3 regions of the Arthrobacter sp. 179 genome follow, and region 2 is predicted to be linked to each of the others. Evidence: predicted binding sites of a transcription regulator. Region 2 holds the regulator's gene; each other region holds the start of a gene.
What was found. Region 2 encodes LexA, which represses DNA repair genes until DNA is damaged. Its sites were predicted from a motif close to TCGAACANNTGTTCGA; they were not measured.

Region 1 (7,949 bases), on a different contig from region 2:
CGGCGAAGGCCGCGCCATGGGCCTTGCAGAAGCCGAAGGAGCCGAAGGCCTTCAACGTCGTCCAGACCTCGTCGATCACGGCCAACGGATAGCCCCTCGCCAGGGCGCGGGAACGGTAGAGTTCCTCCACCCGCGGTTCGGCCTGCTCGTTGCCCAGCAGCCGCCGATACACATCGGCCTTGGCCAGCCCGCACCCGGTCATCACGTCGAAGATCCGCAGCACCTGTTCGTGGAAGACCGTGACCCCGTGGGTCTCGGCCAGGGCAGGTTTGAGATCGGGGTGCGGATAGCTTTCGACCGCGAATCCGTGCCGGTTCTCCAGATACGGCTTGACCATGTTCGATTGCATGGGCCCGGGCCGGAACAACGAGATGTCGATGATGATGTCGTTGAATCGGCGTGGCGCCAGCTTGCCGATCAGTTCACGCTGCCCGGGGGATTCGATCTGGAAGCAACCCAGGGTGTCGGTGGTGCAAATGAGCTCGAAGGTCGGTTCGTCATCCAGCGGGACCCGCTGCAGGTCGATGGTCCCGTCGCTATCCAGATACTCCGGAAGCTCCCCGTCGGGTGTTCTCGGGTGGGCCCCGGCGCGCGCGACCGCCTCCCCGTCCCCATGGATCCTGACGACTTCGGAGACCGCATGGGCCATCGCCGATTGCATGCGCACCCCCAACACGTCGAGTTTGAGCATGCCCATGGGATCCATGTCGTGCTTGTCGAATTGGCTCATCGCCAACCCGAGTCCGCTGGGCTGGACCGGGGTCCGGTCCAGCAGGGTGTTGTCCCCCAGGATCACCCCGCAGGGATGCATGGAGATGTGGCGGGGCAGCCGGTCCAGCCGTTCGGTCAGGTCCACCAGCAGGTCCAGTTGCTTCTCGGCCCCCATCCGTTCGGCAAAGGGGCGCAGCTCCGGCTTCTCCTCCAGGGCCTCGCGGAAGTTGCTGGCCGAGAAACGCCACAACTGTTTGGCGATGACGTCCAGATCCCCGTCCCCCATGCCCAGCGCCTGCCCCGCGTCCCGGACGGCACCCCGGGCCCGGTATCCGTTCTGCATGCTCATCAGGGTCACCCTCCCGGAGCCGAACCGCTCGAAGATGTGCTCATAGACCCGATGACGCTCGGCGGATTCGACGTCGATGTCGATATCGGGAAGGGTCGTCCGTTCCCGGGACAGGAAGCGCTCGAAGAGCAGGTCGTGCGCCAGCGGGTTCACATGGCTGATGCCCAGGAGGAAGTTCACCAGCGAGGAGGCCCCGGACCCCCGGGCGGCATTGCGCACGCCCAGGGTGGTGATCATCGAGCTGACCTCGGCCACGGTGAGGAAGTAGGTGCTGAACCCCAGGTCCGAGATGGTTTCCAGTTCCATGGCGAGTCGATCGCGCAGCGTACGGGAAGCGGCGTCCTGCGGAATCAGGCGGGTGATGCCTGCTTCGCAGCGTGCCGCCAGCTCCGCGTCGGGGTGGCCGCTGATGCCGATCACGCTGGCTTCGGGGACCACGGGGATTCCCCAGCCGGCGTCGTCCACCGGGTCCATCCGTGCCCAGTCGGCCATCGCCGCGGTGTTGCCCAGCAGTTCCCCGGCGACTTTCCCCTCCCCCGCCTCCCGGGCGATTTCCCGGGCCAAGGCGTGCATCCTCCCGGGGCTTTTGAGCCACCCCTGACCGTTTGGTTGCAGGTCCCTGAGGGTTTCCAGCGAGCTCAGGGCGCGGGCGGAGTCCAGGACGTCGGCAGTGGCGGCCCCGTCGGGGACCGCGTAGCGCACGGCGTTGGTGAGCAGGGCGGGGACGTGCAGGGCCTGGGCCGTACGCAGCATCCGGATGGAATGCGCCGTGCTGAGCCGCTCACCGGGGGTGTTCATATGGGTGACCAGCTCCAGGCACACCACGTCCCGGCCCACCGCCTGCAGCCATCCGGCCAGCGCGGTCCTGGCGCGCGGGAGTTCACGACGCAGGGCCGCCTGTCCGACGTCGGAATCCGGTCCCAGCAGGACCTTCAGCACCGTGCCGGCCTCCGGGTCGGTGGCGCAGGCGGCCAGCTCCGCGTGGGTCACCCCGACCGGTTTGCGTCCGCTGACGCCCCGGTGCGCCGAGGTTCCCTCATGGGCCAGGGAGACCAGTCGGCAGAGGGCACGGTACCCGGCCCCGTCGCAGTGTCCTTTGGCCAGCACGACGATCCGCCCCTGCACCTGGGGCCCCGGACGCCCCCGGGCGGCATGCCCCGGAGGAGGACGGGGGTCATCGGCCGCGGGGCCCAGCACGGCAAGGTTCACCCCGAGGATCGGATCCAGCCCGGTGTCCCGACAGGCCTTGAGGTGTTTGACGGCCCCATACAGGCCATCGCGTTCGGTGGTGGCCAGCGCGTCGGCCCCCTCGGAGGCAGCCCTCAGGGCCAGGTCCTGCGGCCAGGAGACCCCGTAATGGGCACTGAACGCAGAAGCCACGTTCAGATGGGTAAAAGTCATGCGCTCTCCAGCAGGGCATCGTGGATCCGGATGAGCCGCCAGCGCCCGCTCTCCACGTCACGGGAGACCTCGAAGGTCAGTAGCGGCCCCTTGCCGGCGAGTCTGACCTGGAGCCGCCAGATCTCGTGGTCCACGAGTCCCGGGCCGCGACCGCGTTCGGCGCGGACCTCTTCGGCCCACCAGCGACGGCGTTCAAACCAGCGCACGGGGTCGGCGGCAACACGGTATTCCCGCCCCTGCCACCGCATCCGCAAGGGTAGCCCCGCGGTACTGCATTCCACGTCGACTGACTGGGTGAAAAGCCCCATCTGATACCTCCAAATCGCCCCGGACGACGGCATTGGTCCCGGAGCCCTACACGATGGGAGGGGCCGCGAAACTGCCTGTGCACGACGACCACTCCATTCTATTCGAAACTTTGTACTAAGCAAGATCAGACTAGAAAGTATGTACGACACTTTGGGTCTCGTGGGTGGAGGTATCCGTTGGTGGTGCTGATCGAAGGCTGCTGCCCCCGAGGTTCAAGCCCACTCGCAGGGCCGTCTCGAACCGGTCCGGGGAACCTCCTGCATGCCGAAGCTAGTGCGCGCAGCAGGCAACAGGCCCCCGAAAAAGGGCACAGCAACGTCGTCCAGATGATTCGGGAGGAACCTGCTGTTCACCAGGCAGGCAGCCGCGTCAGGGCCTTCCTTCTCCAGGCAGGAGCGAGAACAGCACCATGTCATGGCGTTCGCCGGATCGTGCCGTTTTGGAGCGTTGGAGCCCTTCGCGGGTGAACCCGGCATTGAGTGCCACCTTTTGGGAGCCGATGTTTGCCGATGCGGCCTCGAGGCTCACCCGTTGGGCGCCCAGCTCTTCTATTGCCCACCGGGTCACTGCCCTGGCTGCGGCAGTGGCCACCCCGCGACCGCGCGCCCATGGGGCCACCCAATACCCCACTTCCACCGTGGAGTTGGCCGGATCGACATCAACCAGTCCACAAGAGGCGAGTACGGCATCCGTCGTTTCATCGACCACGGCAAAAGGTGCTCCGGTCCGTTCGTTCCAGGTCATTGCGGAGTGATCCGCAAATGAGGCCGCGTGCTCCTGCGTGTATGGATGCGGCACGGTCGTCCAGCGGATGATTTCGGGGTCCTGGCACGCCCGGTGAATCGATTCCGTATCCCCGCGGCTCCAGGGACGCAAGATGATCCCTTCCCCGCCGTCCGTCGAGCCCCTCAGGATCGGGGGTGTTTCGTTCCACGCCAAAGTCATGGTGAACATCATAGGGGACCCCGCTTTTGAGCAATCGGCCACTGATGGTTGGTCCGTTCCCACCCCGGATTACTCCGCGAAAAGATCCTCGACCGGCTCGATGAGTTCGGGGCCGTTGTTCCGCACGTTGCCCACGGCGGAGCCGACTTCACGGAGGGACCAGCCACCGGCGACCTCATGGGCTTCGTCCCTGACCTGTTCGACCAGTGGGCCGGCTTCCCGGTCGCCGGGGTTCAACCATTCGGACATCGCCGCCCGGTCCAGGGGAATGGGCAGCCGGTCGTGCAGGCCGTGCAGCTCGTCGAGTACTTCGGATTCGCCCGTTTCCTCGGGTGAGGCCATCGTGAGGATGCTGCAGCTGAGCAGCCAACGTTCCGGATCGTCCTCCGCCTTCGTGGGATCCTTCCACCATTCGTAGATGCCGGCGAAGAAGATCAGCGAGTCGTCTTCCCGGTGCACGAAATACGGACGCTTGGAAGCGGTCTTGCCCGTCCCGGACTTCTTCCACTCGTAGTATCCCTCGACGGGGACGGCACAGCGGCGGGCCTTGATGGCGGCGCGGAAGGTGGGTTTCTCCAGGACCGTTTCGCTGCGGGCGTTGAAGGCCCTGACCCCCACCGAGGGGTCCTTGGCCCAGCTGGGGACCAGACCCCATTTAGCCACATGCACCTGCCGGACGACTTCATCGTCCAGGAGTCGCTCCAAGACGATCGGCACATCGGTGGTCGGGGCGACGTTCCATGATTTGCGCAGTTGCAGCGCGTCATCTGCTTCCGCTTCGGCTTCGGCCACCAGATCGCCGATGGCCCGGGCCATTACGTATCGTCCGCACATGGAATAAGGATCTCATAGTGCCGGTTGTGCTGGATATGACTGATTTGAAGACCGAGGAATACATCCCCGAAGCCGGGGCCGTCACCATGTTCACCACCTCCTGGTGCGGATACTGCAGGAACCTGAAGAAGGCCATGGACGCCGATGGCATCTCCTACCGGGAGGTCAACATCGAGGACGTCGCGGGAACCGCCGAGATCGTCGAGGAGTTCAACGGCGGTAACCAGACGGTCCCCACCTTGATCTTCTCCGATGGTTCGGCCGTCACGAACCCCCGAATTGAACAGGTGCGCGAGCGTCTCTAGCGGCTCTATGACAGGATGAAAGGTGCCCGCGGTTTTTCCGCGTGGGCACCTTTTTTCTGAATTGGATGGGCCGTGCTGGACACGGCCGAGAGGATGGAAACCATGGCACAAAAGGTCAAGGCTGTAGTCGTCAAGGCCAAGGACGCACCGGTGGAAATCGAGACGATCGTCGTTCCGGATCCCGGTCCCGGCGAAGCGGTCGTGGACATCCTCACCTGCGGGGTCTGTCACACCGACCTGCACTATAAGCTCGGCGGCATCGGCGACGAGTATCCGTACCTGCTCGGACACGAGGCCACAGGCGTCGTGAGCCAGCTCGGGGAAGGCGTGACCAACGTCGAGGTCGGCGATCGCGTCGTCTTGAACTGGCGGGCCGTCTGCGGCGAATGCCGGGCCTGCGCCAAGGGCCAGCCGCAGTACTGCTTCGATACAGCCAACGCCGATCAGCCGATGACCCTCGAAGATGGCACGGAGCTCTCCCCCGCGCTGGGCATCGGGGCCTTCGCGGAGAAGACCCTGGTTGCCGCCGGCCAATGCACCAAGGTCGATGACGACGTCGATCCAGCTGCCGTGGGCCTGCTGGGCTGCGGCATCATGGCCGGTATTGGTGCGGCGATCAACACCGGGGAGGTCAAGCGCGGCGAATCCGTCGCGGTCATCGGGTGCGGAGGGGTCGGCATCGCCGCCATCGCCGGCGCGAAGCTGGCCGGTGCCACCACGATCATCGCCGTGGACATCGATCAGTCCAAGGTCGACATGGCCGTCGAGCTCGGAGCCACGCACGGGATCAACTCCAAGGAGAAGGACCCGGTAGAAGCCATCAAGGCACTGACCGGTGGCTTCGGCGCCGATCTCGTCATCGAGGCCGTCGGGCGTCCGGAAACCTATCGGCAGGCCTTCTACGCCCGTGACCTGGCCGGCCGCGTGGTTCTGGTCGGCGTTCCGACGCCGGAGATGAAACTCGAGTTGCCGCTGGCCGATGTCTTCGGCGGTGGCGGTTCACTGAAGTCCTCCTGGTACGGCGATTGCCTGCCCTCCCGCGACTTCCCCATGTTGGTCGAACAATACAAGCTCGGACGACTGGATCTGGATGCGTTCGTCACCGAACGCATCGGTCTGGGGGACATCGAGGCTGCCTTCGAGAAGATGCATGACGGCACCGTGCTGCGTTCGGTGGTGGAGCTCTAATGCCGGCACAGATCGAAAACCTGGTGACCTCCGGAACGTTCAGCCTCGACGGCGGGACCTGGGATGTGGACAACAACGTATGGATCATCGGTGATGAAGCCGAAGTCCTCGTGATCGATCCGGCGCATAAGCCGGCAGCGATCGTTGAAGCAGTCGGTGGCCGCAAGGTCACCGCCGTGCTGCTCACCCATGGGCACGACGACCACATCCGCTATGCCCGCGATTTCGCCGAAATGGTCAACGCCCCGATCTACATGAATCCCGAGGACCAGATGCTCTGGGAAGACGTGTTCCCGGGGACGACGCCGGATGAACGCATTGCCGATGGCGATACCTTCGACATCGCCGGCACCACGTTGCGGGCCATCCACACCCCCGGCCACTCCCCCGGTTCCACCTGCTTCTACGCCGAGGAGCTGGACACGCTCTTCTCCGGGGACACGCTGTTCAGCGGCGGGCCCGGGGCCACCGGTCGCAGCTATTCCAGTTACAAGACGATCGTGGAATCCATCCGCGACCGGCTGCTGGTGCTGCCGCCGAACACCATCGTGAACACCGGGCACGGCGACGCCACCAGCGTCGCCGCCGAAGCCCCGCAGTTGCAGGAGTGGCTGGACCAGATCGAGGAATAACCAACAACGGCAGGCCGGCAGGCCCGCCGACGAAGACAGCGCGTGGCGGGAATCCCCAGGGGTTCCCGCCACGCGCTTTTTCACCGGTCGCCCTGGTCCTAGGCTCCTGTTTGACGCCGCAGTAACCGGTGTCGGCGGGCCAAGCTCCCCAGCGGAACCACTTCCCCTTCCGGCCCGGCAGCCGCCGAAGCCGGACGCATCGATCGGGCGGAGGAGGCCCTGAACGGGACCGGCACGACCTGGAGCACGTTGATGATTCCCTCGTATCGCAGGATGGCTTCGGTCAGTTCGATGCTGTGGGCATAGCGGCGCAGCAGCAGGCCCTGGCCTTCGCCCAAGCTCGTCGACCCCGGTTCCAGTCGGAGGGAACCGGCCAGGACGGTGGCGATCAGTTCATGCAGGATCCGGTGTCCGAGCGAAAATCCCATCTCGCGGATGATCAGCTCCGGTTGCTGGATCCCGGTCAACCCCACCGTGTAGGCCACCGGGACCCCGCGGCGTCCGATGGCGTGTTCAATGAACCAGTCCCCCGGCCGAGGCGCCCCGGTTCCGTCGAGCCCCCTGGCCGTAATGCTGCAGCTCCTGCACATGATGCCTCCTTGCGACACCGGTCTCCCCGTCGGAGCACCGGTGCCTGGACACCAGCATCGAAGGAGCGGTCCCGGTCCGCGGAAGCGTCGTGCCCTGTTGTGTACAACGGAGGCCGGGGCGCGCTTGTGGGGGCCGAGTCGGGGGGAAGGCCTAACCGACCAGTGGCTGCTGCGGATCAACCACGGTGGTGTGCCGGGCGTAGGCCTGCAGCAGCGCCTGTTCAACGGCTTCCACCGTGGTTCCAGGAACCAGGTCCTCAGCGGCTCCAGCCGTCGTCGGGTCGAAATCCAATCCCATATCCGCGTAGACGGACTCCAGGACGGCGCGCAGCGGGGCGGAGTCCTCGACGACGAACACACTGGCGAACAACCAGGCACCGGAGACCACGCGTTGGGCGGTGCCCACGAGTTTGACCGGGGAGGTCGTCCGGGAGCCGGGGCCCGGCCGGCCATGGACGCTGAATTCCCCGGGACAGTATTCCCCGGGGATCTCCCCCACCTCGGCCTCGATGCCCAGGTCCCCCAGTGCCCGGGCGTAGAGCTCCCCCAGGATCCTGAAACGGTCCTGATGACCGAGCATCGCTTCCCCCGCGGGTTCCACATGATCGACGATCAACGTGCCCTGGTGGTAGGCCGCGGCCCGGCCGCCCGCCTTGCGTACCACGGGGGCGAAGCCCAGACGACG
Region 2 (7,949 bases):
ATCCGTCATCGACCGTATTCTGGCCACGGACGATGCCACCGACCGTGCCACGCCCCAGCGTGCTGACGACAGGCGCGCCCAGGCGCCGCTGGGCGGCAAAGCCCTGGCCTTGGACGGCAAGGGTGACGGACACTCATCAAGCGATGGCGACCAGCGCGATCTGTCCGAACGCCATGCGCTGCGCCGCGTCGCCGGATTGTCCACCGAGCTGGAAGACGTCACCGAGGTCGAAAACCGGCAGCTTCGGCTGGAACGGGTGGTACTCGCCGGAATCTGGACCGAAGGAACGTCCCAGGAAGCGGAAAACTCCCTGCGGGAACTGGCCGCCTTGGCCGAAACAGCGGGATCGGAAGTCCTGGATGGCATGGTCCAGCGCCGCTTGAAACCGGATCCAGCCACGTTCCTGGGCTCGGGCAAGGCCCAGGAGCTGCGCGATGTCGTGGCCAGCACCGGGGCCGATACCGTGGTCGTCGATTCCGAACTGGCTCCATCCCAGCGCAGGGCGTTGGAGGACATCGTCCGGGTGAAGGTCATCGACAGGACCTCGCTGATCCTGGACATCTTCGCCCAACATGCGCAGAGCCGTGAGGGCAAGGCCCAGGTCGAACTGGCCCAGCTTGAATACCTTCTTCCCCGCCTCCGTGGCTGGGGCGAATCCATGTCACGCCAAGCCGGTGGCCGGGTCGGGACCGCGGGCGGTGGCATCGGATCACGCGGCCCCGGCGAGACCAAGATCGAATTGGACCGTCGACGGATCCGTGACCGCATGGCCAAACTCCGTCGCGAGATCAAGGGCATGAAACCGGCACGTGATGCCAAACGCTCGAACCGGAAACGCAATGCCGTTCCGGCGGTGGCCATTGCCGGGTACACGAACGCGGGAAAGTCCTCGCTGCTGAACCGCTTGACCGACGCCGGGGCGCTGGTGGAGAACGCACTGTTCGCCACGCTGGATCCCACGGTCCGGCGCACGGAAACCGAAGATGGCTTAGGGTACACCATTGCCGATACCGTGGGATTCGTCAGGTCGTTGCCCACCCAACTGGTGGAGGCCTTCCGCTCGACCCTCGAGGAAATCGCCGACGCCGATCTGATCCTGCACGTGGTCGATGCCTCCCACCCCGACCCCGAAGGCCAGATCCATGCGGTCCGGGAGGTCCTCACCGAGGTCGACGCGCAGGACATTGCAGAGATCATCGTGTTGAACAAGGCCGATATCGCCGATCCGTTCGTCGTCGAACGCATTCGTCAACGCGAACCGAACCATGTGGTGGTCTCTGCCCGGACCGGCGGGGGGATCCCCGGACTGCTTGCGGCGATCAGCGAAGCCATCCCCCGTCCGGATGTGGCCATGGAATTGCTGATTCCCTATGACCGTGGTGATCTGGTCCACCGGCTGCACGGCTCCGACGCGGAGATCCTGGAGACCGAGCACCTGGATGAAGGGACCCGTCTGTCCGTGAAGGTACGCGGTGCACTCGCCGCGGAATTGGAGCAGTTCGTCGTACATGGCTGAAGTACAAGAGGTGGTCGCCCTCCTGGATCAGGCGGTCGAACGCATGGGCGGGGAAAGCAGGCCCGGACAGCATGAGATGACCAAACAGGTCGTGGAGGCCTTCGAAAGCGGAAAGCACCTCCTGGTGCAGGCCGGCACCGGGACGGGTAAATCGCTGGCCTATCTGGTTCCGGCGATCGCCCACGCCCTCGAAGCAGATAAACCGGTGGTCGTCTCCACCGCGACCTTGGCCCTGCAGGCCCAGATCGTCGGTCGGGACGTTCCCCGGCTCCTGGAGAACCTGGATGACGAGCTGCCGCGGCACCTGGATGTCGCCCTGGCCAAGGGGCGATCGAACTATGTCTGCAAGTACAAGCTGGGAGGCGGCTACCCCGACGAGGATGAAGGGGCGCTCTTCGCGTTGGGCGATGACGGGGCGGCCCGCCCGTTGACCGCCGGCACGGGGCCCACTTCGGCACTGGGCCAGGAAGTCGTTCGCGTACGCGAATGGGCCGAGGAAACCGAATCGGGGGACCGGGACGATCTCGTCCCGGGGGTCAGCGAACGTGCCTGGCGGCAGGTCTCCGTCAGTGCCATGGACTGCCTCGGTGCCCAGCGGTGCCCGATGGCCGAGGAATGCTTCAGCGAACTGGCCCGCAAGAAGGCCGGCGATGCCGACATCGTGATCACCAACCACGCCTTGCTGGCCGTCTCGGCGTTCGAGGGATTGGCGGTGCTGCCGGAATTTGACACGGTGATCATCGACGAGGCCCATGAACTCCAGGACCGGGTCACCAATTCGGTGACCCGCCCCATCTCGGCAGCGCTGGTTGCCGCCGCGGCCACCGCGACCCGCAGAAACTGCAAAGGCGTCGCTGTCGAAGCCCTCAACCAGGCGGGTAAGACCCTGTCCGACTCCCTGGAGGGAGTGCCGACCGGGCTGCTGCCCAAGGGGCTGAACGAAGAGCAGGTCGCCGCCATCGCCGCCGTGCGCGAAGCGGCGCGTACGGCCCTGTCCGACTCGAAACCGGGGAATGGCGAAACCGCTGACGGCGGACGCCAGATGGCCCGCTCGCAGTTGATGTATCTGCAGGAACAGTGCGAACGCCTCGATGGACCCGCCGATGAACGCGAGGTCGTCTGGATATCCCGCCAAGGCAACTTCACCCCGGGGGCCGGTTACAGCGCCCCGGATGACTCGGCCCCCGCGACGATCAATGTCGCTCCACTGTCGGTGGCCGGCAAATTACGTGAGGGCCTCTTCGACGGCCGCACGGTCGTCCTGACCTCCGCGACCCTGGCCATAGGTGCTGCCTTCGAACCGGTGGCCGGATCGTTGGGGCTGCTCGGCGAGGGGGCTCCCGCGTGGACGGGCATCGATGTCGGTAGCCCCTTTGACTATGCCCGGCAGGGGATGCTCTATGTTGCGCGGCATCTGCCCAAACCATCGCGAAACGTATCGACCGAGGCCCTGGATGAGCTCGCCGACCTGATCGGGGCCTCCGGCGGGGGAGTACTGGCATTGTTCTCCTCCCGGCGGGCCGCCGAGGAGGCCGCCGAAGCGCTGCGGCCACGGGTGGACCCGGAGATCCTCTGCCAGGGCGAGTCGAGCATGTCCACGTTGGTCCGGCAGTTCGCCGATGAACGCGATACCTGCCTGTTCGGGACCATGACCCTCTGGCAGGGAGTCGACGTGCCGGGTCAGTCATGCCGGGTGGTGGTCATCGACAGGATCCCTTTCCCACGCCCCGACGACCCGCTGTCCACGGCACGCAGCCGCGACGTTGCCCGACATGGGGGCAACGGTTTCATGGCCGTCTCCGCCTCCCATGCAGCAGTCCGTCTGGCCCAGGGGGCAGGCCGGTTGATCCGTTCCACGGGGGACCGTGGCGTGGTGGCCGTCTTGGATTCACGGCTGGCCACCGAACGCTATGGAAACTACCTGCGTGCGTCGCTGCCCCCGATGTGGTCGACCACGGACAAGGACGTCGTGCTGGGGTCGCTGAGGCGTCTGGCGGCGAGCGAGGACTAGACATGAAAGGAGGGCCCGTCCGCGGACGGGCCCTCCTGGAAGTACACCGCGGCCTAGATCGAACGCATCACCGAAACGACCTTGCCCATGACGGTGGCATGATCGCCCAGGATCGGCTCGTACTGGCGGTTCTGTGGCAGCAGCCACGTGTGGCCGTCGCGCTGCCTGAAGGTCTTCACCGTGGCCTCGTCATCGAGCAGCGCCGCGACGACATCGCCGTTCTCCGCATGTTGCTGACGGCGGACGACGACCCAGTCCCCGTCACAGATGGCTGCCTCGACCATCGAATCCCCGCTGACCTTGAGCATGAACAGTTCACCGTGCCCGACGAGTTGGCGTGGCAATGACATGACATCCTCGACCGCCTGGTCCGCCAGGATTGGTCCACCGGCGGCGATGCGGCCCACCAGCGGAACCCGGGCCACCTCGTCGGAATCATCCGAGTCCACCACGGTCAGCCGGGGCCGAAGCTGCTCCGGTTCCCGCGGGGCGGGAGCCGGCTGCGAGGCCTCCGGGGTCCCGGTGACCTCGGGGGCCAGCGGGCGCAGGATCTCCATGGCCCGGGGGCGGCGTGGATCCCTCCGGATGTAGCCGAGCTTCTCCAGCTGGGCGAGCTGGTGGGTGACGCTGGACAAGCTCGCCAGCCCGACCGTATCGCCGATTTCGCGCATGGACGGCGGATACCCCTTGGCGGTCACGGCCTCCTGGATGGTTTCCAGGATCCGCCTCTGCCGGACAGTCAACCCCTTCGGTGCCTTCTTCGGCGCCGGATTCTCCGCTGAGCTCATGATCCATCCCGTCCTGGTAAATCGCCGGCGTACCGGGGCTGTGCGCAATGTGTCGGATGCAACTGGTGGACTCTCATCCATCCAGCCGATGTCTTCCACTCTAGGGCAGTCACGGACTTCATTCAAAGATTTATTCGAACGTGTCTCGACAATCTTCGTACATAGATGCTAAAAATGAGATAGAAGTTCGAATATGAGTTCGAAGATCGGGTTCGACACCCGCAACGAGAACCCGCTTCGGCGGACAACAGGAAGGTCAGACCATGGCGCAGATCGCACTCGCAGCCCCGGTGTCCCTCAAGGCGGACTCCGTTCCGACCACCGCCCCGGCCCATGCCTCCACCCCTCGGGGCCGGCTGGAGCTGACGCGCCGGGGGCGCTTCATCCTTATTGGCCTGCCGGTCATGCTGGCAGCCACCGCCCTGCTCGTCCTCGCTGGCATCTTCACCGCCCCGGTCATGGCCTCGGACGCATCGGATACGACCGCGGTGGAAGCCACGACCGTCTCCGTCATGGAGGGCGACACGGTCTGGGCGCTGGCCGAGGAGTTCGCCCCGCAGCGCGACCGCCGTGACGTCATGGCGGAAATCACGGAAATGAACGACCTGAACGGATCGGTCCTCGTCCCGGGCCAGGAGATCTTCGTCCCCACGGGCGATTAGGCCCGCTTTATGACCCTGTCACCCGGTCCGATTCCCGACTGCGGGGCACGGGCAATAGAATGGGGTCGTGAGTGATCAGCTGGAACGACTGGCCAAATTGCCCCTGCGTGAAAACCTGCGTGGCATCGAACCCTACGGCGCACCGCAACTGGACGTGCCCATCCTGTTGAACGTCAACGAGAACACCCATCCGTTGCCCGAGGCAGTAAGCCGGGCCATCTCCGAAGAGGTCAGTGCCGCCGCTGCGTCCCTGAACCGTTACCCGGATCGTGAATTCACCGAACTCCGCGAACGCCTCGCCGACTATTTGGGACACGGGCTGGATGCGGCGAACATGTGGGCCGCCAACGGATCCAACGAGGTCCTGCAGCAGATCCTCCAGGCCTTCGGAGGGCCGGGACGCACCGTGATGAGCTTCCCGCCCACGTATTCGATGTACCCGTTGCTGGCCAGCGGGACCGACACCACCTACCTCGCCGGAGAGCGGAGCGGTGACTTCGGACTCAGCGCGCGATCCGCAGCGGACCAGGTCACGGAGGCGGCGCCGGATATCGTGATCCTCTGTTCGCCGAACAACCCGACGGGTACCGCCCTGGGACTGGACGTCGTGGAAGCGGTATACGAGGCAGGGCGTGCCAGCCAGGCGATCGTCATCGTCGATGAGGCCTACGCCGAATTCGCACTCAGCGGGACCGGATCCGCGCTGACACTGCTGCCCGGCCGCGAACGACTGATCGTCACCCGGACCATGAGCAAGGCCTTCGCGCTGGCCGGGGCCCGGCTGGGCTATCTCGCGGCGGCCCCGGAAATCGCCGATGCGCTGCGCCTGGTCCGTCTGCCTTACCACCTCTCGGCCGTCACCCAAGCCACCGCCAATGCCGCCTTGAAACAGGTCGATGCGCTGCTGGCCACGGTCGAGGACATCAAGGGCCAACGCGACAGGATCGTCCGCGAACTCACCCGGTTGGGGTTGGAACCGGCAGTCAGTGACTCCAATTTCGTCTTTTTCGGCGGGCTCGAGCATTCCCGTGCCATCTGGCAGGGTCTGCTCGAGGCCGGGGTACTCATCCGAGATGTGGGCATCGCCGGTCATCTGCGGGTCACCGCTGGAACCGAGACCGAGACGACCGCATTCCTCCAGGCCTTGGAGGGCCTCCTGAGCCCCGCCGCGGATACCGGCACCGGGCACGACAGCTAGACTTAACCTGCGGGCCGCCACCGTCGCCGCCCGCCCCACCCACACCGAAGGAATACCCATGTCTGCAGAATTGCTCGGCGGTCGCCGAGCCCGCATGGAGCGTGCCACCAGCGAGTCCACCGTCACCGTCGAACTCGACCTGGACGGCACGGGTGTCGCGAACATCAGCACCAGCGTCCCGTTCTACGACCACATGCTCACGGCGCTGGCAAAGCACTCGCTGATCGACCTGACGGTCCAGGCGACCGGCGACACCCACATCGACGCCCACCACACGGTGGAGGACGTGGCCATCACCATCGGCGAGGTCCTGCGCACCGCCCTGGGCGACAAGGCGGGGATCCGCCGCTTCGGCGAAGCTTCGGTCCCGCTCGATGAGGCCCTGGCCCACGCGGTCGTCGACATCTCGGGACGGCCCTATCTGGTTCACGGGGGTGAGCCGGCAGGTCAGGAATACCACTTGATCGGCGGGCACTTCACCGGCTCGCTCACCCGCCACGTCTTCGAATCGATCACGCTGCACGCACAGATCTGCCTGCACATGCGACTGGTGTCCGGCAGGGACCCGCACCACATCGTCGAAGCGCAGTTCAAGGCCTTCGCCCGCGCCTTGCGCCAGGCCGTGGAACCAGACCCCCGCAACGCCGGGATGATCCCCTCCACGAAGGGTGCCCTGTAGATGGCCGGGCCCCGGATCACCGTGCTGGATTACGGATCGGGCAACATCCGTTCCGCGGTCCGCGCGCTCGAACACGTCGGAGCCGAAGTCACCCTGAGCAACAAACCGGATGACATTCGTGGGGCCGATGGTCTCGTCGTTCCAGGAGTCGGCGCCTTCGCCAGCGTGATGAAGGCCCTCGGCGAGGTCGGGGCAGGACCGTTGATCGGGCGCCGGATCGCCGGGGGCCGTCCGGTCCTGGGGATCTGCGTCGGCCACCAGGTCTTCTTCGATGAGGGGGTCGAACACGGTATCCGGACCGCCGGTTTCGGGGAATGGCCCGGAACCGTCGAGCGGCTCAAGGCGCCGGTGGTCCCGCATATGGGCTGGAACACCGTCACGGCGGCCGAAGGGTCCAGGCTCTTTGCCGGTCTCGAGGACGAGCGGTTCTACTTCGTACACTCCTATGCGGTCCAGCATTGGGATTTCCCGGTGGCCCAACCGCGTATGAGCCCCCCGGCAGTGACCTGGTCCGATCACGGGGGCCCCTTCATCGCCGCCGTGGAGAACGGGCCGTTGTCGGCCGTGCAGTTCCACCCGGAGAAGTCAGGCGAAGCAGGGGCGAAACTGCTATCCAACTGGTTGGGAACCCTGTCCTGATGTGGAGTCTCATCCTCATGGCGGTCGGCGGCATCCTCGCCGGTGGTGCGTTGTCGCTGCGTCAGCAAAAGGCCCATATCTCCTGGATCATCGCGACCTGGGTCCTGGCGGCGATGGCCCTGCTTTCCGCCTACATCATGACCCTGAAGTAGTCTTCCCCTCCCGGCAAGACGCCGCGTACCACCCCCCACGACCTATTCGACGAAGACCGGAGAAGATCCCCGTGACCAGCAACAGCATCCTCGAACTCCTGCCCGCGGTGGACATCGCCGACGGGCAAGCCGTCCGCCTCGTCCAGGGCGAAGCCGGCAGCGAGACCGGGTACGGTGACCCGCTTGAAGCGGCCCTGGCCTGGCAACAAGACGGCGCCGAGTGGGTGCACCTGGTGGACCTGGACGCCGCATTCGGGAGGGGGAACAACACCCAGGCCGTCGCCCGGATTTCCCGTGAACTGGG
Region 3 (7,949 bases), on a different contig from region 2:
TGATGTTCGACCATGGTTTCGAAGCAGACGTGTGGGAGACCACGTACGAGCAGATCCTGCACGGTCCCGACCCGGTGCTCGACTGGGTCCGCGGTACGGCACTACGCCCGATCCTCTCGGTGCTGGAGGATGCCGACGCCGCGGAGTTCGAGGCGGAGTACGCCGCGCTGGTCCGTGAGGCCTACCCTCCCTTCACCGGCCCGGATGGCGGGGAACTGACGGTCTTCCCCTTCCGGCGCATCTTCATGGTCGGGCGCAAGGAGGACCGGCGGTAGGCATGGAGGCCCGCATGAGGCCGATAGGGCCGCGGTCTTGGCACCGGCCTAGCCGCCGGATTCGTTGCACTGCTGCGGATCCCCGTAGGGGCTACGTGCACCGTTGATCAGCCAGTTGAGTCCGTCCCAATGCATTTTGTACTCGATCGCCCAGTCTGAACAGTCCTGCTGGCCGTCCTTGCTGTCTTCAGTGTCCTGCACCGTTTGTAGCTGGACGAGGGCCACCAGGTCGTCGCCGTGTCCGCTGACATCAACGACGTTGAATCCGAGCCAGTACGACGAGGCCAGACCTGCCTGCCATGTGCCCAGTCCGCCCATGCCCTCCTGCATTTCAGGAGTGAAAAAATCGAATGCCGCCTCGTAGGCGCCATCGTTGATGCCCTGACCGTGGATCTGCAGGCTCTGGGCAATGTTCATGGCCTGATCGTGCTCTGAGTCGATGGAGACCTCGACCTCGACGCTCCGGGCCAGGGCATCTTCGCACTCGGCAGGCCGCACCGGGACGTTCCGTTGCTGCCATGCCTCGACTGCTTGTGCCGTACGGGGTCCGGAGACGGCATAGGCCATGCCAGCGACGGATCTCTCACTGCGGCGGTCCGGACGCATGCTCATGACCCCTGCAACCGAGCCGTCCCGGGTGATGAGAGGGCCACCGCTGTTCCCGGGGTTGACCGGTGTGTCTGTCAGGACGAAGTTGCCGGAGTCCACTTCGGATTCGGGCGCGCCTCGTTTCAGCCCGCTGACCGTTCCCTTGGAGAAGGAAAGGTCGTCGCCAAAGGGGAAACCCAGCGCCGCCACCTCGGTCCCGACGGGTGGATCCTCCTGCCGCAAGGTAAATACATGGCCCGGGGCGGTGTTGTTCAGGCGCAACAAGGCGAGATCAGCGTTGTTGTTCACTCCCATGACTTGAGCCCCGGAGAGATCGCCGTCGATCTGGGTCGTGACTGAAGTTGCCCCCTGTACGACATGGGCTGCCGTCACGAGCAAGTCATCCGCGACCAGGAAACCCGAGCCGGTCCCTCCACCGTCACAGGTGACGACCTGGATTTTTGCCAGGCCGCTGGTGACGTCCTGTGCCGTCTCGGGCCACGTCGCGACCGACTCACTCGAGGCGGCTGGTGTAGTGGGTGGGGAGCTTGGTGGTGGGGATGGAGTTTTCGGTTCCGGTGCGGAGGAGGTCGCTGGTGACGAGGGGGCCGCAGGTCTTGGCACATCGGCTTGGGGTGAAGCAGTCAGGGCCGCTCCGCCGCCTGATAAGGCACTGCAGCCGGTGATGGCAGTTCCGATGATGGTTCCCAACGCGATCAACTGATACGTTTTTCCGGTCCGGGGCTTCACGTCGGCTCACTCTCCTTGTCGTCGGAGCCGCCCGGGCAATCTTGGTGGACAGCGCGAAAGTTGACTTAGCTTAGAGCGTTCTGCCGGCTAGGACCAGTGTTCAAGGGATCCCGTTCTACGGGGGCTGGTGAAGGGCGCGGCCTTTAGTCAGCGGACCACGTGGTGACCGATGGTGGGAGGAGTGGCTGCGGAATCTGGGGGGCCCGACGCCGGGGGTATCTGTTGCCGCACGGAAGTGTCTGCGTATGGACGGCGCCTGCCCTGGGGTGCTGCCCTCGGGAACTTGAAGTATCACCGAGGCTTCGAAACCCCCGGAATGGGGAGCCGTGGGACGTCCCGTCCAGCTACAGTTCCATGGTCGGGAACCGTGGCCCGACCGGGAGGCCTCCGCGCAGTCAAACCTTCCCGTGCCGTGTCCGGGGTGGTAGAGCTGGGGTCAGCAGCGACGGAACACCGCACAGGAGGAACCGGCCATGGAAAACCCACTACCCCGCGCCTACCAGAGCTATCTGGAGGGGGCCGAACCAGCCTTCCTCGATACCGTCCGACCCGTCATGCAGGAATCCGTGGCCGAAGGCGAATACGGGGTCCTCGTGAGATTCCTCGGATCTGGCGTCCAGGCCCTGGTGTCGGAGACGGTCCCGTTCGGAGAGGTCCGGGAACTGCATAACGAGTAGGGGGCGCCAGCCAGCCGTCTACCAGCCGCGCTGTTTCCATTCAGCCAGTTGCGGGCGTTCCGCGCCCAGGGTGGTGCCCTTCCCGTGACCGGGATGGACGAATGCGTCATCCGGGTACTGCCCGAAGAGACGCTCAGAGACGTCCTCATGCAGGGAGGCAAACCGGGAGGGGTCGCCATCGGTGTTCCCCAAGCCTCCGGGGAAGAGGCTGTCACCGCTGAAGATATGCGTCGGGCCCGAGGGGTCCTCATACACGTAGGCGATGGAGCCGGGGGTGTGTCCACGCAGGTGCACGGCCCGCAGATCGAAGCCGTCGAAGTTCCCGATATCGTCCTGGCCCAGGACCACAGCGGGTTCGACTCCCGTGGCCGCCCGGATCCCTTCCACGTCGTCGGCCCCGCAGGCCGTCCGCACGCCGGTCTCATCGGCCAGCTCGCGCAGCGCCCGGACGTGGTCCCAATGCTGGTGGGTGGTGGCGATCAGCTCAAGGTGCGGGGTCACCGCCGCGTCCTCGGCGGCCTCACTGATCAGACCGCGCAGTGCCGGTGCGTCGGCGGCGGCATCGATCAGCACCTGCGCGCCGGTCTGCTTATGGGTGATGAGGTAGGCGTTGTTGTCCATCGACGAAACGGACACGCGGCGGATGGTGACCTCCGCCAGGTCATGCAACAGCGAATTCTCTGGGCTCATGCCGCCAGCCTAGGCGCTCGCCGGAGCGGGGGAAAAGCGCCGGCGGGTACTGTGGGGGGCACCCGAAGCCACGGCCAGCGATGACCGGCCCGGATCCCCGAGGAGACCCAGTGAACGACGACGTCTTGGATTTTGTCGCCATCAGCAAGGACGTGCCTGAGAACCCGTATGACCAGATCCGCCAACAGATCCTGGAGGCCATCGGTTCGGGGAAGCTGGTTCCGGGAACCCGGCTGACTTCGGTCCGGGCGCTCGCCGGACGACTGGGGGTCGCCGTGAACACGGTGGCCCGGTCCTACCGGGAACTCGAACAGGCAGGAGCAGTCCAGACCCGAGGGCGTCACGGGACCGTCGTCCTGGCCACGGGCTCCGAGGGCGACCGCAGACTCGCGTCCGCGGCCCAGGAACTGGCCTCGCAGGCCAGGACCTGGGGCGTGGGGGAGGACCGCGCCGTTGAATTTCTGCGGGCCGCCTTCCGCGTGCAGTGAACACCGGCGGTCCAAACCCGCTGAAACCCGCAAAAACATGAGTCTTCGAACGTGTGTTCGAGGCCGAATTCGACTACTCTGGACCCGTGGCTATTTCCTCCAGCGAATTGCAATCCGTTCCCAGCGTTTCCATGGAATCCATCGAGCGTGCCCACGACCGGTCGCGACTTCTCGTGAAGGGCGCCCGGGAGCACAACCTGCGCAATGTGGATCTGGATCTCCCGCGGGACGCGATGATCGTCTTCACGGGCTTGTCCGGATCGGGCAAGTCCTCCCTGGCTTTCGACACGATCTTCGCCGAGGGCCAGCGCCGCTATGTCGAATCGCTCTCCGCCTATGCCCGCCAGTTCCTCGGCCAGGTCGACAAGCCGGACGTGGACTTCATCGAAGGACTGTCCCCGGCGGTCTCGATCGATCAGAAGTCGACGTCGAAGAACCCGCGTTCCACGGTCGGGACGATCACCGAGATCTACGACTACATGCGCCTGTTGTGGGCCCGTGTCGGCCACCCGCACTGCCCGGTGTGCCATGAACCGGTCACCCGGCAGACCCCGCAGGCGATCGTGGACCAGCTGCTCGAGCTCGAGGAGGGGATGCGTTTCCAGATCCTCGCTCCGGTGGTCCGCTCACGCAAGGGCGAGTTCGTCGACCTTTTCAAGGAGCTGGCTGCCAAGGGCTATGCCCGTGCCCGGGTCGACGGGGACACCATCCAACTCAGCGACCCCCCGAAGCTGGGCAAGCAGTACAAACACACCATCGAGGTCGTCATCGACCGGTTGGTCGCCAAGGACGGCATCCGGCAACGGCTGACGGATTCGATCGAGACGGCCCTGGGCCTGGCCGACGGCCGCGTGCTCGCTGACTTCGTCGACCTGCCCGCCCAGGACGACGCGCGGGTCCGGGCCTTCTCGGAACATCTGGCCTGCCCCAACGAACACCCGTTGGCGATCGACGAGGTCGAGCCGCGCTCGTTCTCCTTCAACAACCCCTTCGGTGCCTGCCCCGCGTGCACCGGCATCGGGACCCGGTTGGAGGTCGACGAGGAACTCGTCGTGCCCGATCCGGGCAAGACATTGGCCGAAGGGGCCATCGCGCCCTGGTCGCTGGGCGTGGCCACCACCCAATACTGGAACCGGCTGCTGCAGGGCCTGGGCGACGACCTGAAATTCGATCTGGATACCCCCTGGCGCAAGTTCACCGACGTCCAGCGCGATGCGATCCTCAACGGCAAGGACCATAAGGTCGTGGTCCAGTACCGCAACCGTTTCGGACGGGAGCGCAAATACAGCACCGGGTTCGAAGGTGTCATCCAGTACATCCACCGCAAACACCTGGAAACCGAATCCGATCACGCCCGGGACCGGTACGAGGAATACATGCGGCAGATTCCCTGCCCCGTGTGCAACGGCGCCCGGCTGAACCCCGCCTCCCTGTCGGTGCTGATCAACGGCAAGTCCATTGCCGAAGTCTCCGCCATGCCGATGCGCGAATGCGCCGACTTCCTCAATGCCCTGGTCCTGTCGGGACGCGAAAAGCAGATCGCCCACCAGGTGCTCATCGAGATCCAGGCCCGGCTGCGCTTCCTGCTCGACGTCGGACTCGAGTACCTGAACCTCGAACGAGCCGCCGGAACGCTCTCCGGTGGGGAGGCCCAGCGCATCCGCCTGGCCACCCAGATCGGTTCGGGGCTGGTCGGCGTGCTCTACGTCCTGGACGAACCCTCCATCGGCCTGCATCAGCGCGATAACCGACGCCTGATCGAGACCCTGAACCGCCTGCGCGACCTCGGGAACACGCTCATCATCGTCGAGCATGACGAGGACACCATCCATCAGGCCGACTGGATCGTCGATGTCGGCCCGGGGGCCGGCGAACACGGGGGCACCGTCGTGCACTCGGGGTCGTTGGAAGGGCTGATGGCCAATACCGATTCGATGACGGGCGACTACCTCGCGGGCCGCCGCAGGATCGAATTGCCGGCCAAGCGCCGCAAGGTCGATCGCAAACGCCAGGTCACCGTCGTCGGCGCCCGGGAGAACAACCTGCAGGACGTCACGGTGAAGTTCCCGCTCGGGGTGCTGACCGGCATCACCGGGGTCAGCGGCTCCGGGAAGTCCACGCTGGTCAACGACATCCTCTATAAGGTGATGGCCAATAAGCTCAACGGCGCCAAGCAGGTGGCCGGACGGCATACCCGCGTCGAAGGCCTCGACCAGCTCGACAAGGTGGTCCACGTGGACCAGAGTCCGATCGGCCGGACCCCGCGTTCCAACCCGGCGACCTACACCGGGGTCTTCGACCATGTCCGCAAGCTCTTCGCCGAGACCAACGAGGCCAAGGTCCGTGGCTACCTGCCCGGGCGCTTCTCCTTCAACGTCAAGGGCGGGCGCTGCGAATCCTGTTCCGGCGACGGCACGCTGAAGATCGAAATGAACTTCCTGCCCGATGTGTACGTCCCCTGCGAGGTCTGCCACGGGGCCCGGTACAACCGCGAAACACTCGAGGTCCAGTACAAGGGCAAATCCATCTCCGATGTGCTGAACATGCCGATCGAGGAGGCGGCGGAGTTCTTCGCGGCCTTCACCCCGATCGCCCGCCATCTGAAGACGTTGGTGGACGTGGGGCTGGGATACGTCCGGCTCGGCCAGCCCGCCACGACCCTGTCCGGCGGCGAGGCCCAGCGGGTGAAGCTCGCGTCGGAACTGCAGAAGCGTTCGAACGGGCGCAGCATCTACGTGCTCGATGAACCGACCACGGGTCTGCACTTCGAGGACATCCGCAAACTGCTGCTGGTCCTGCAGGGGCTGGTCGACAAGGGCAACACGGTCATCACGATCGAACACAACCTCGACGTCATCAAGAGCACCGACTGGGTCATCGACCTCGGACCCGAAGGCGGCCACGGCGGGGGACAGGTCGTCGCCCAGGGCACCCCCGAACAAGTCGCCAAGGTCGAGGCCAGCCACACCGGCAGGTTCCTGGCCGAGGTCCTCGGCTAGGGTCCCGGCCGGCGTCCCGGCGCGGCGTAGGCGCCGCGTGAGTATGCCGTGGCGGGCATGCCTGCCGTGGAGCCCGGGTGGTCCGTGCGACAATATCCCGGTGATGATTCCTGCCCGCACCGTGCTTTTTGACCTCGACGGCACCCTCGTGGACCCCGCCGGAGGCATCACCGGAGGCATCCTGCATGCTTTGGAACGCAATGGGCTGGACCACCCGGGCGACGACGCCCTGAACCTGTTGATCGGGCCCCCGCTGGCCATCGGATTGCTGGGCCTCCCGGGCATGACAGAGGAACTCCTGCCTCGGGTCATCGCCGACTACCGGACCGAATATGACCGCCACGGCCTGGACGCCAGCCGGGTCTATTCCGGCATCCCCGCACTGCTGGGCCAGCTGCGTGAGGCAGGATGCCGTCTGGCGGTCGCGACCTCCAAGCCCGAACCGCTGGCCCGCCGGCTGCTGGCCGCCAAGGACCTGGATGCCTTCTTCGATTCCATCCACGGATCGGCCCCGGAAGAGGCCTCCACAGCCCCGGCAACCGCCGGGAAAGCCCATATCGTGGCCGCCGCACTCCACGCCACCGGCGGCGGGACCGGAGACACCGTCATGGTCGGGGACCGGCTCTACGACATCGAAGGAGCCCGGGCGAACTCACTGACCGCCCTCGGCGTGTCCTGGGGCTTCGCCGCCGACGGCGAGTTGGAAGCGGCAGGCGCGGCCGCCGTCGTGCACTCCGCCGAGGAACTGGGGCGCCTGCTGGGCCCGGCCACTGCCGGTACACAAGCGCACCGGGGGGCTTCCGCCTAGATGGGGATGTTCGAAGGAGTCCGCGCCGGTTTCCGCGGAACCATCCGTACGCTCTGCCGCCCGGAGATCATCGGGCTGGAGAACGTACCGACCGATGGTCCGTTCATCGTCGCCTCCAACCACCTGTCCTTCCTGGACAGCATCATCATCCAGGCGATCTGTCCGCGTCCTGTCGCCTTCTTCGCGAAGGCCGAGTACTTCACCACCCCGGGGGTCAAGGGACGGGCGATGAAGGCCTTTTTCGAGTCCGTGGGGTCCATCCCCGTCGAACGCGGGGAACAGGCCGCCAGCGTTGCCGCGCTGGACTCGTTGGTGGACCTGCTCGAATCGGGCCAAGGCGTCGGGATCTACCCGGAGGGGACCCGGTCGCGGGACGGGCGGCTCTACCGGGGGAGGACGGGGGTGGGCTGGCTGGCCCTGTCCACCGGGGCGCCGGTGGTTCCCGTGGGGTTGATCGGCACCGAACGCCTGCAACCGGCCGGGAGCAACAGGATCGTCCCGCATCGGTTCACGCTCTCGGTGGGGGAGCCCCTGCAGTTCGAGCATGTCGGGCGTAAGCACCCGCTGCCGCAACGACGCCAGGCCACCGATCAGATCGTCGATGCCATCGCCGGGCTCAGCGGGCAGGAACGGTCAGGCAACTACAACCAGTCGCCCTCGGCAGAGTAGCGTTG

Region 1: the regulator LexA is predicted to act here: its motif matches at 2,901-2,916, upstream of ACT3UE_RS02685 (DUF6504 family protein).
Region 3: the regulator LexA is predicted to act here: its motif matches at 3,514-3,529, upstream of uvrA (excinuclease ABC subunit UvrA).

The regions. Positions count from the first base shown of each region.
Region 1 covers NZ_JBQSYU010000003.1:16,639-24,587, forward strand. Annotated here, with positions in the region: gene ACT3UE_RS02680 (DNA polymerase III subunit alpha) at 1-2,461, opposite strand, end outside; gene ACT3UE_RS02685 (DUF6504 family protein) at 2,458-2,769, opposite strand; gene ACT3UE_RS02690 (GNAT family N-acetyltransferase) at 3,140-3,727, opposite strand; gene ACT3UE_RS02695 (SOS response-associated peptidase) at 3,785-4,549, opposite strand; gene ACT3UE_RS02700 (glutaredoxin domain-containing protein) at 4,585-4,854, shown strand; gene ACT3UE_RS02705 (S-(hydroxymethyl)mycothiol dehydrogenase) at 4,957-6,042, shown strand; gene ACT3UE_RS02710 (MBL fold metallo-hydrolase) at 6,042-6,674, shown strand; gene ACT3UE_RS02715 (hypothetical protein) at 6,773-7,264, opposite strand; gene ACT3UE_RS02720 (lipoate--protein ligase family protein) at 7,416-7,949, opposite strand, start outside.
Region 2 covers NZ_JBQSYU010000015.1:47,816-55,764, forward strand. Annotated here, with positions in the region: gene hflX (GTPase HflX) at 1-1,516, shown strand, start outside; gene ACT3UE_RS10375 (ATP-dependent DNA helicase) at 1,509-3,527, shown strand; gene lexA (transcriptional repressor LexA) at 3,581-4,315, opposite strand; gene ACT3UE_RS10385 (LysM peptidoglycan-binding domain-containing protein) at 4,579-4,977, shown strand; gene ACT3UE_RS10390 (histidinol-phosphate transaminase) at 5,045-6,175, shown strand; gene hisB (imidazoleglycerol-phosphate dehydratase HisB) at 6,234-6,854, shown strand; gene hisH (imidazole glycerol phosphate synthase subunit HisH) at 6,855-7,493, shown strand; gene ACT3UE_RS10405 (hypothetical protein) at 7,493-7,645, shown strand; gene priA (bifunctional 1-(5-phosphoribosyl)-5-((5-phosphoribosylamino)methylideneamino)imidazole-4-carboxamide isomerase/phosphoribosylanthranilate isomerase PriA) at 7,711-7,949, shown strand, end outside.
Region 3 covers NZ_JBQSYU010000023.1:18,744-26,692, reverse strand. Annotated here, with positions in the region: gene ACT3UE_RS12865 (trans-aconitate 2-methyltransferase) at 1-275, shown strand, start outside; gene ACT3UE_RS12860 (S1C family serine protease) at 324-1,613, opposite strand; gene ACT3UE_RS12855 (hypothetical protein) at 2,087-2,290, shown strand; gene ACT3UE_RS12850 (MBL fold metallo-hydrolase) at 2,309-2,980, opposite strand; gene ACT3UE_RS12845 (GntR family transcriptional regulator) at 3,091-3,468, shown strand; gene uvrA (excinuclease ABC subunit UvrA) at 3,600-6,467, shown strand; gene ACT3UE_RS12835 (HAD hydrolase-like protein) at 6,571-7,275, shown strand; gene ACT3UE_RS12830 (lysophospholipid acyltransferase family protein) at 7,276-7,944, shown strand.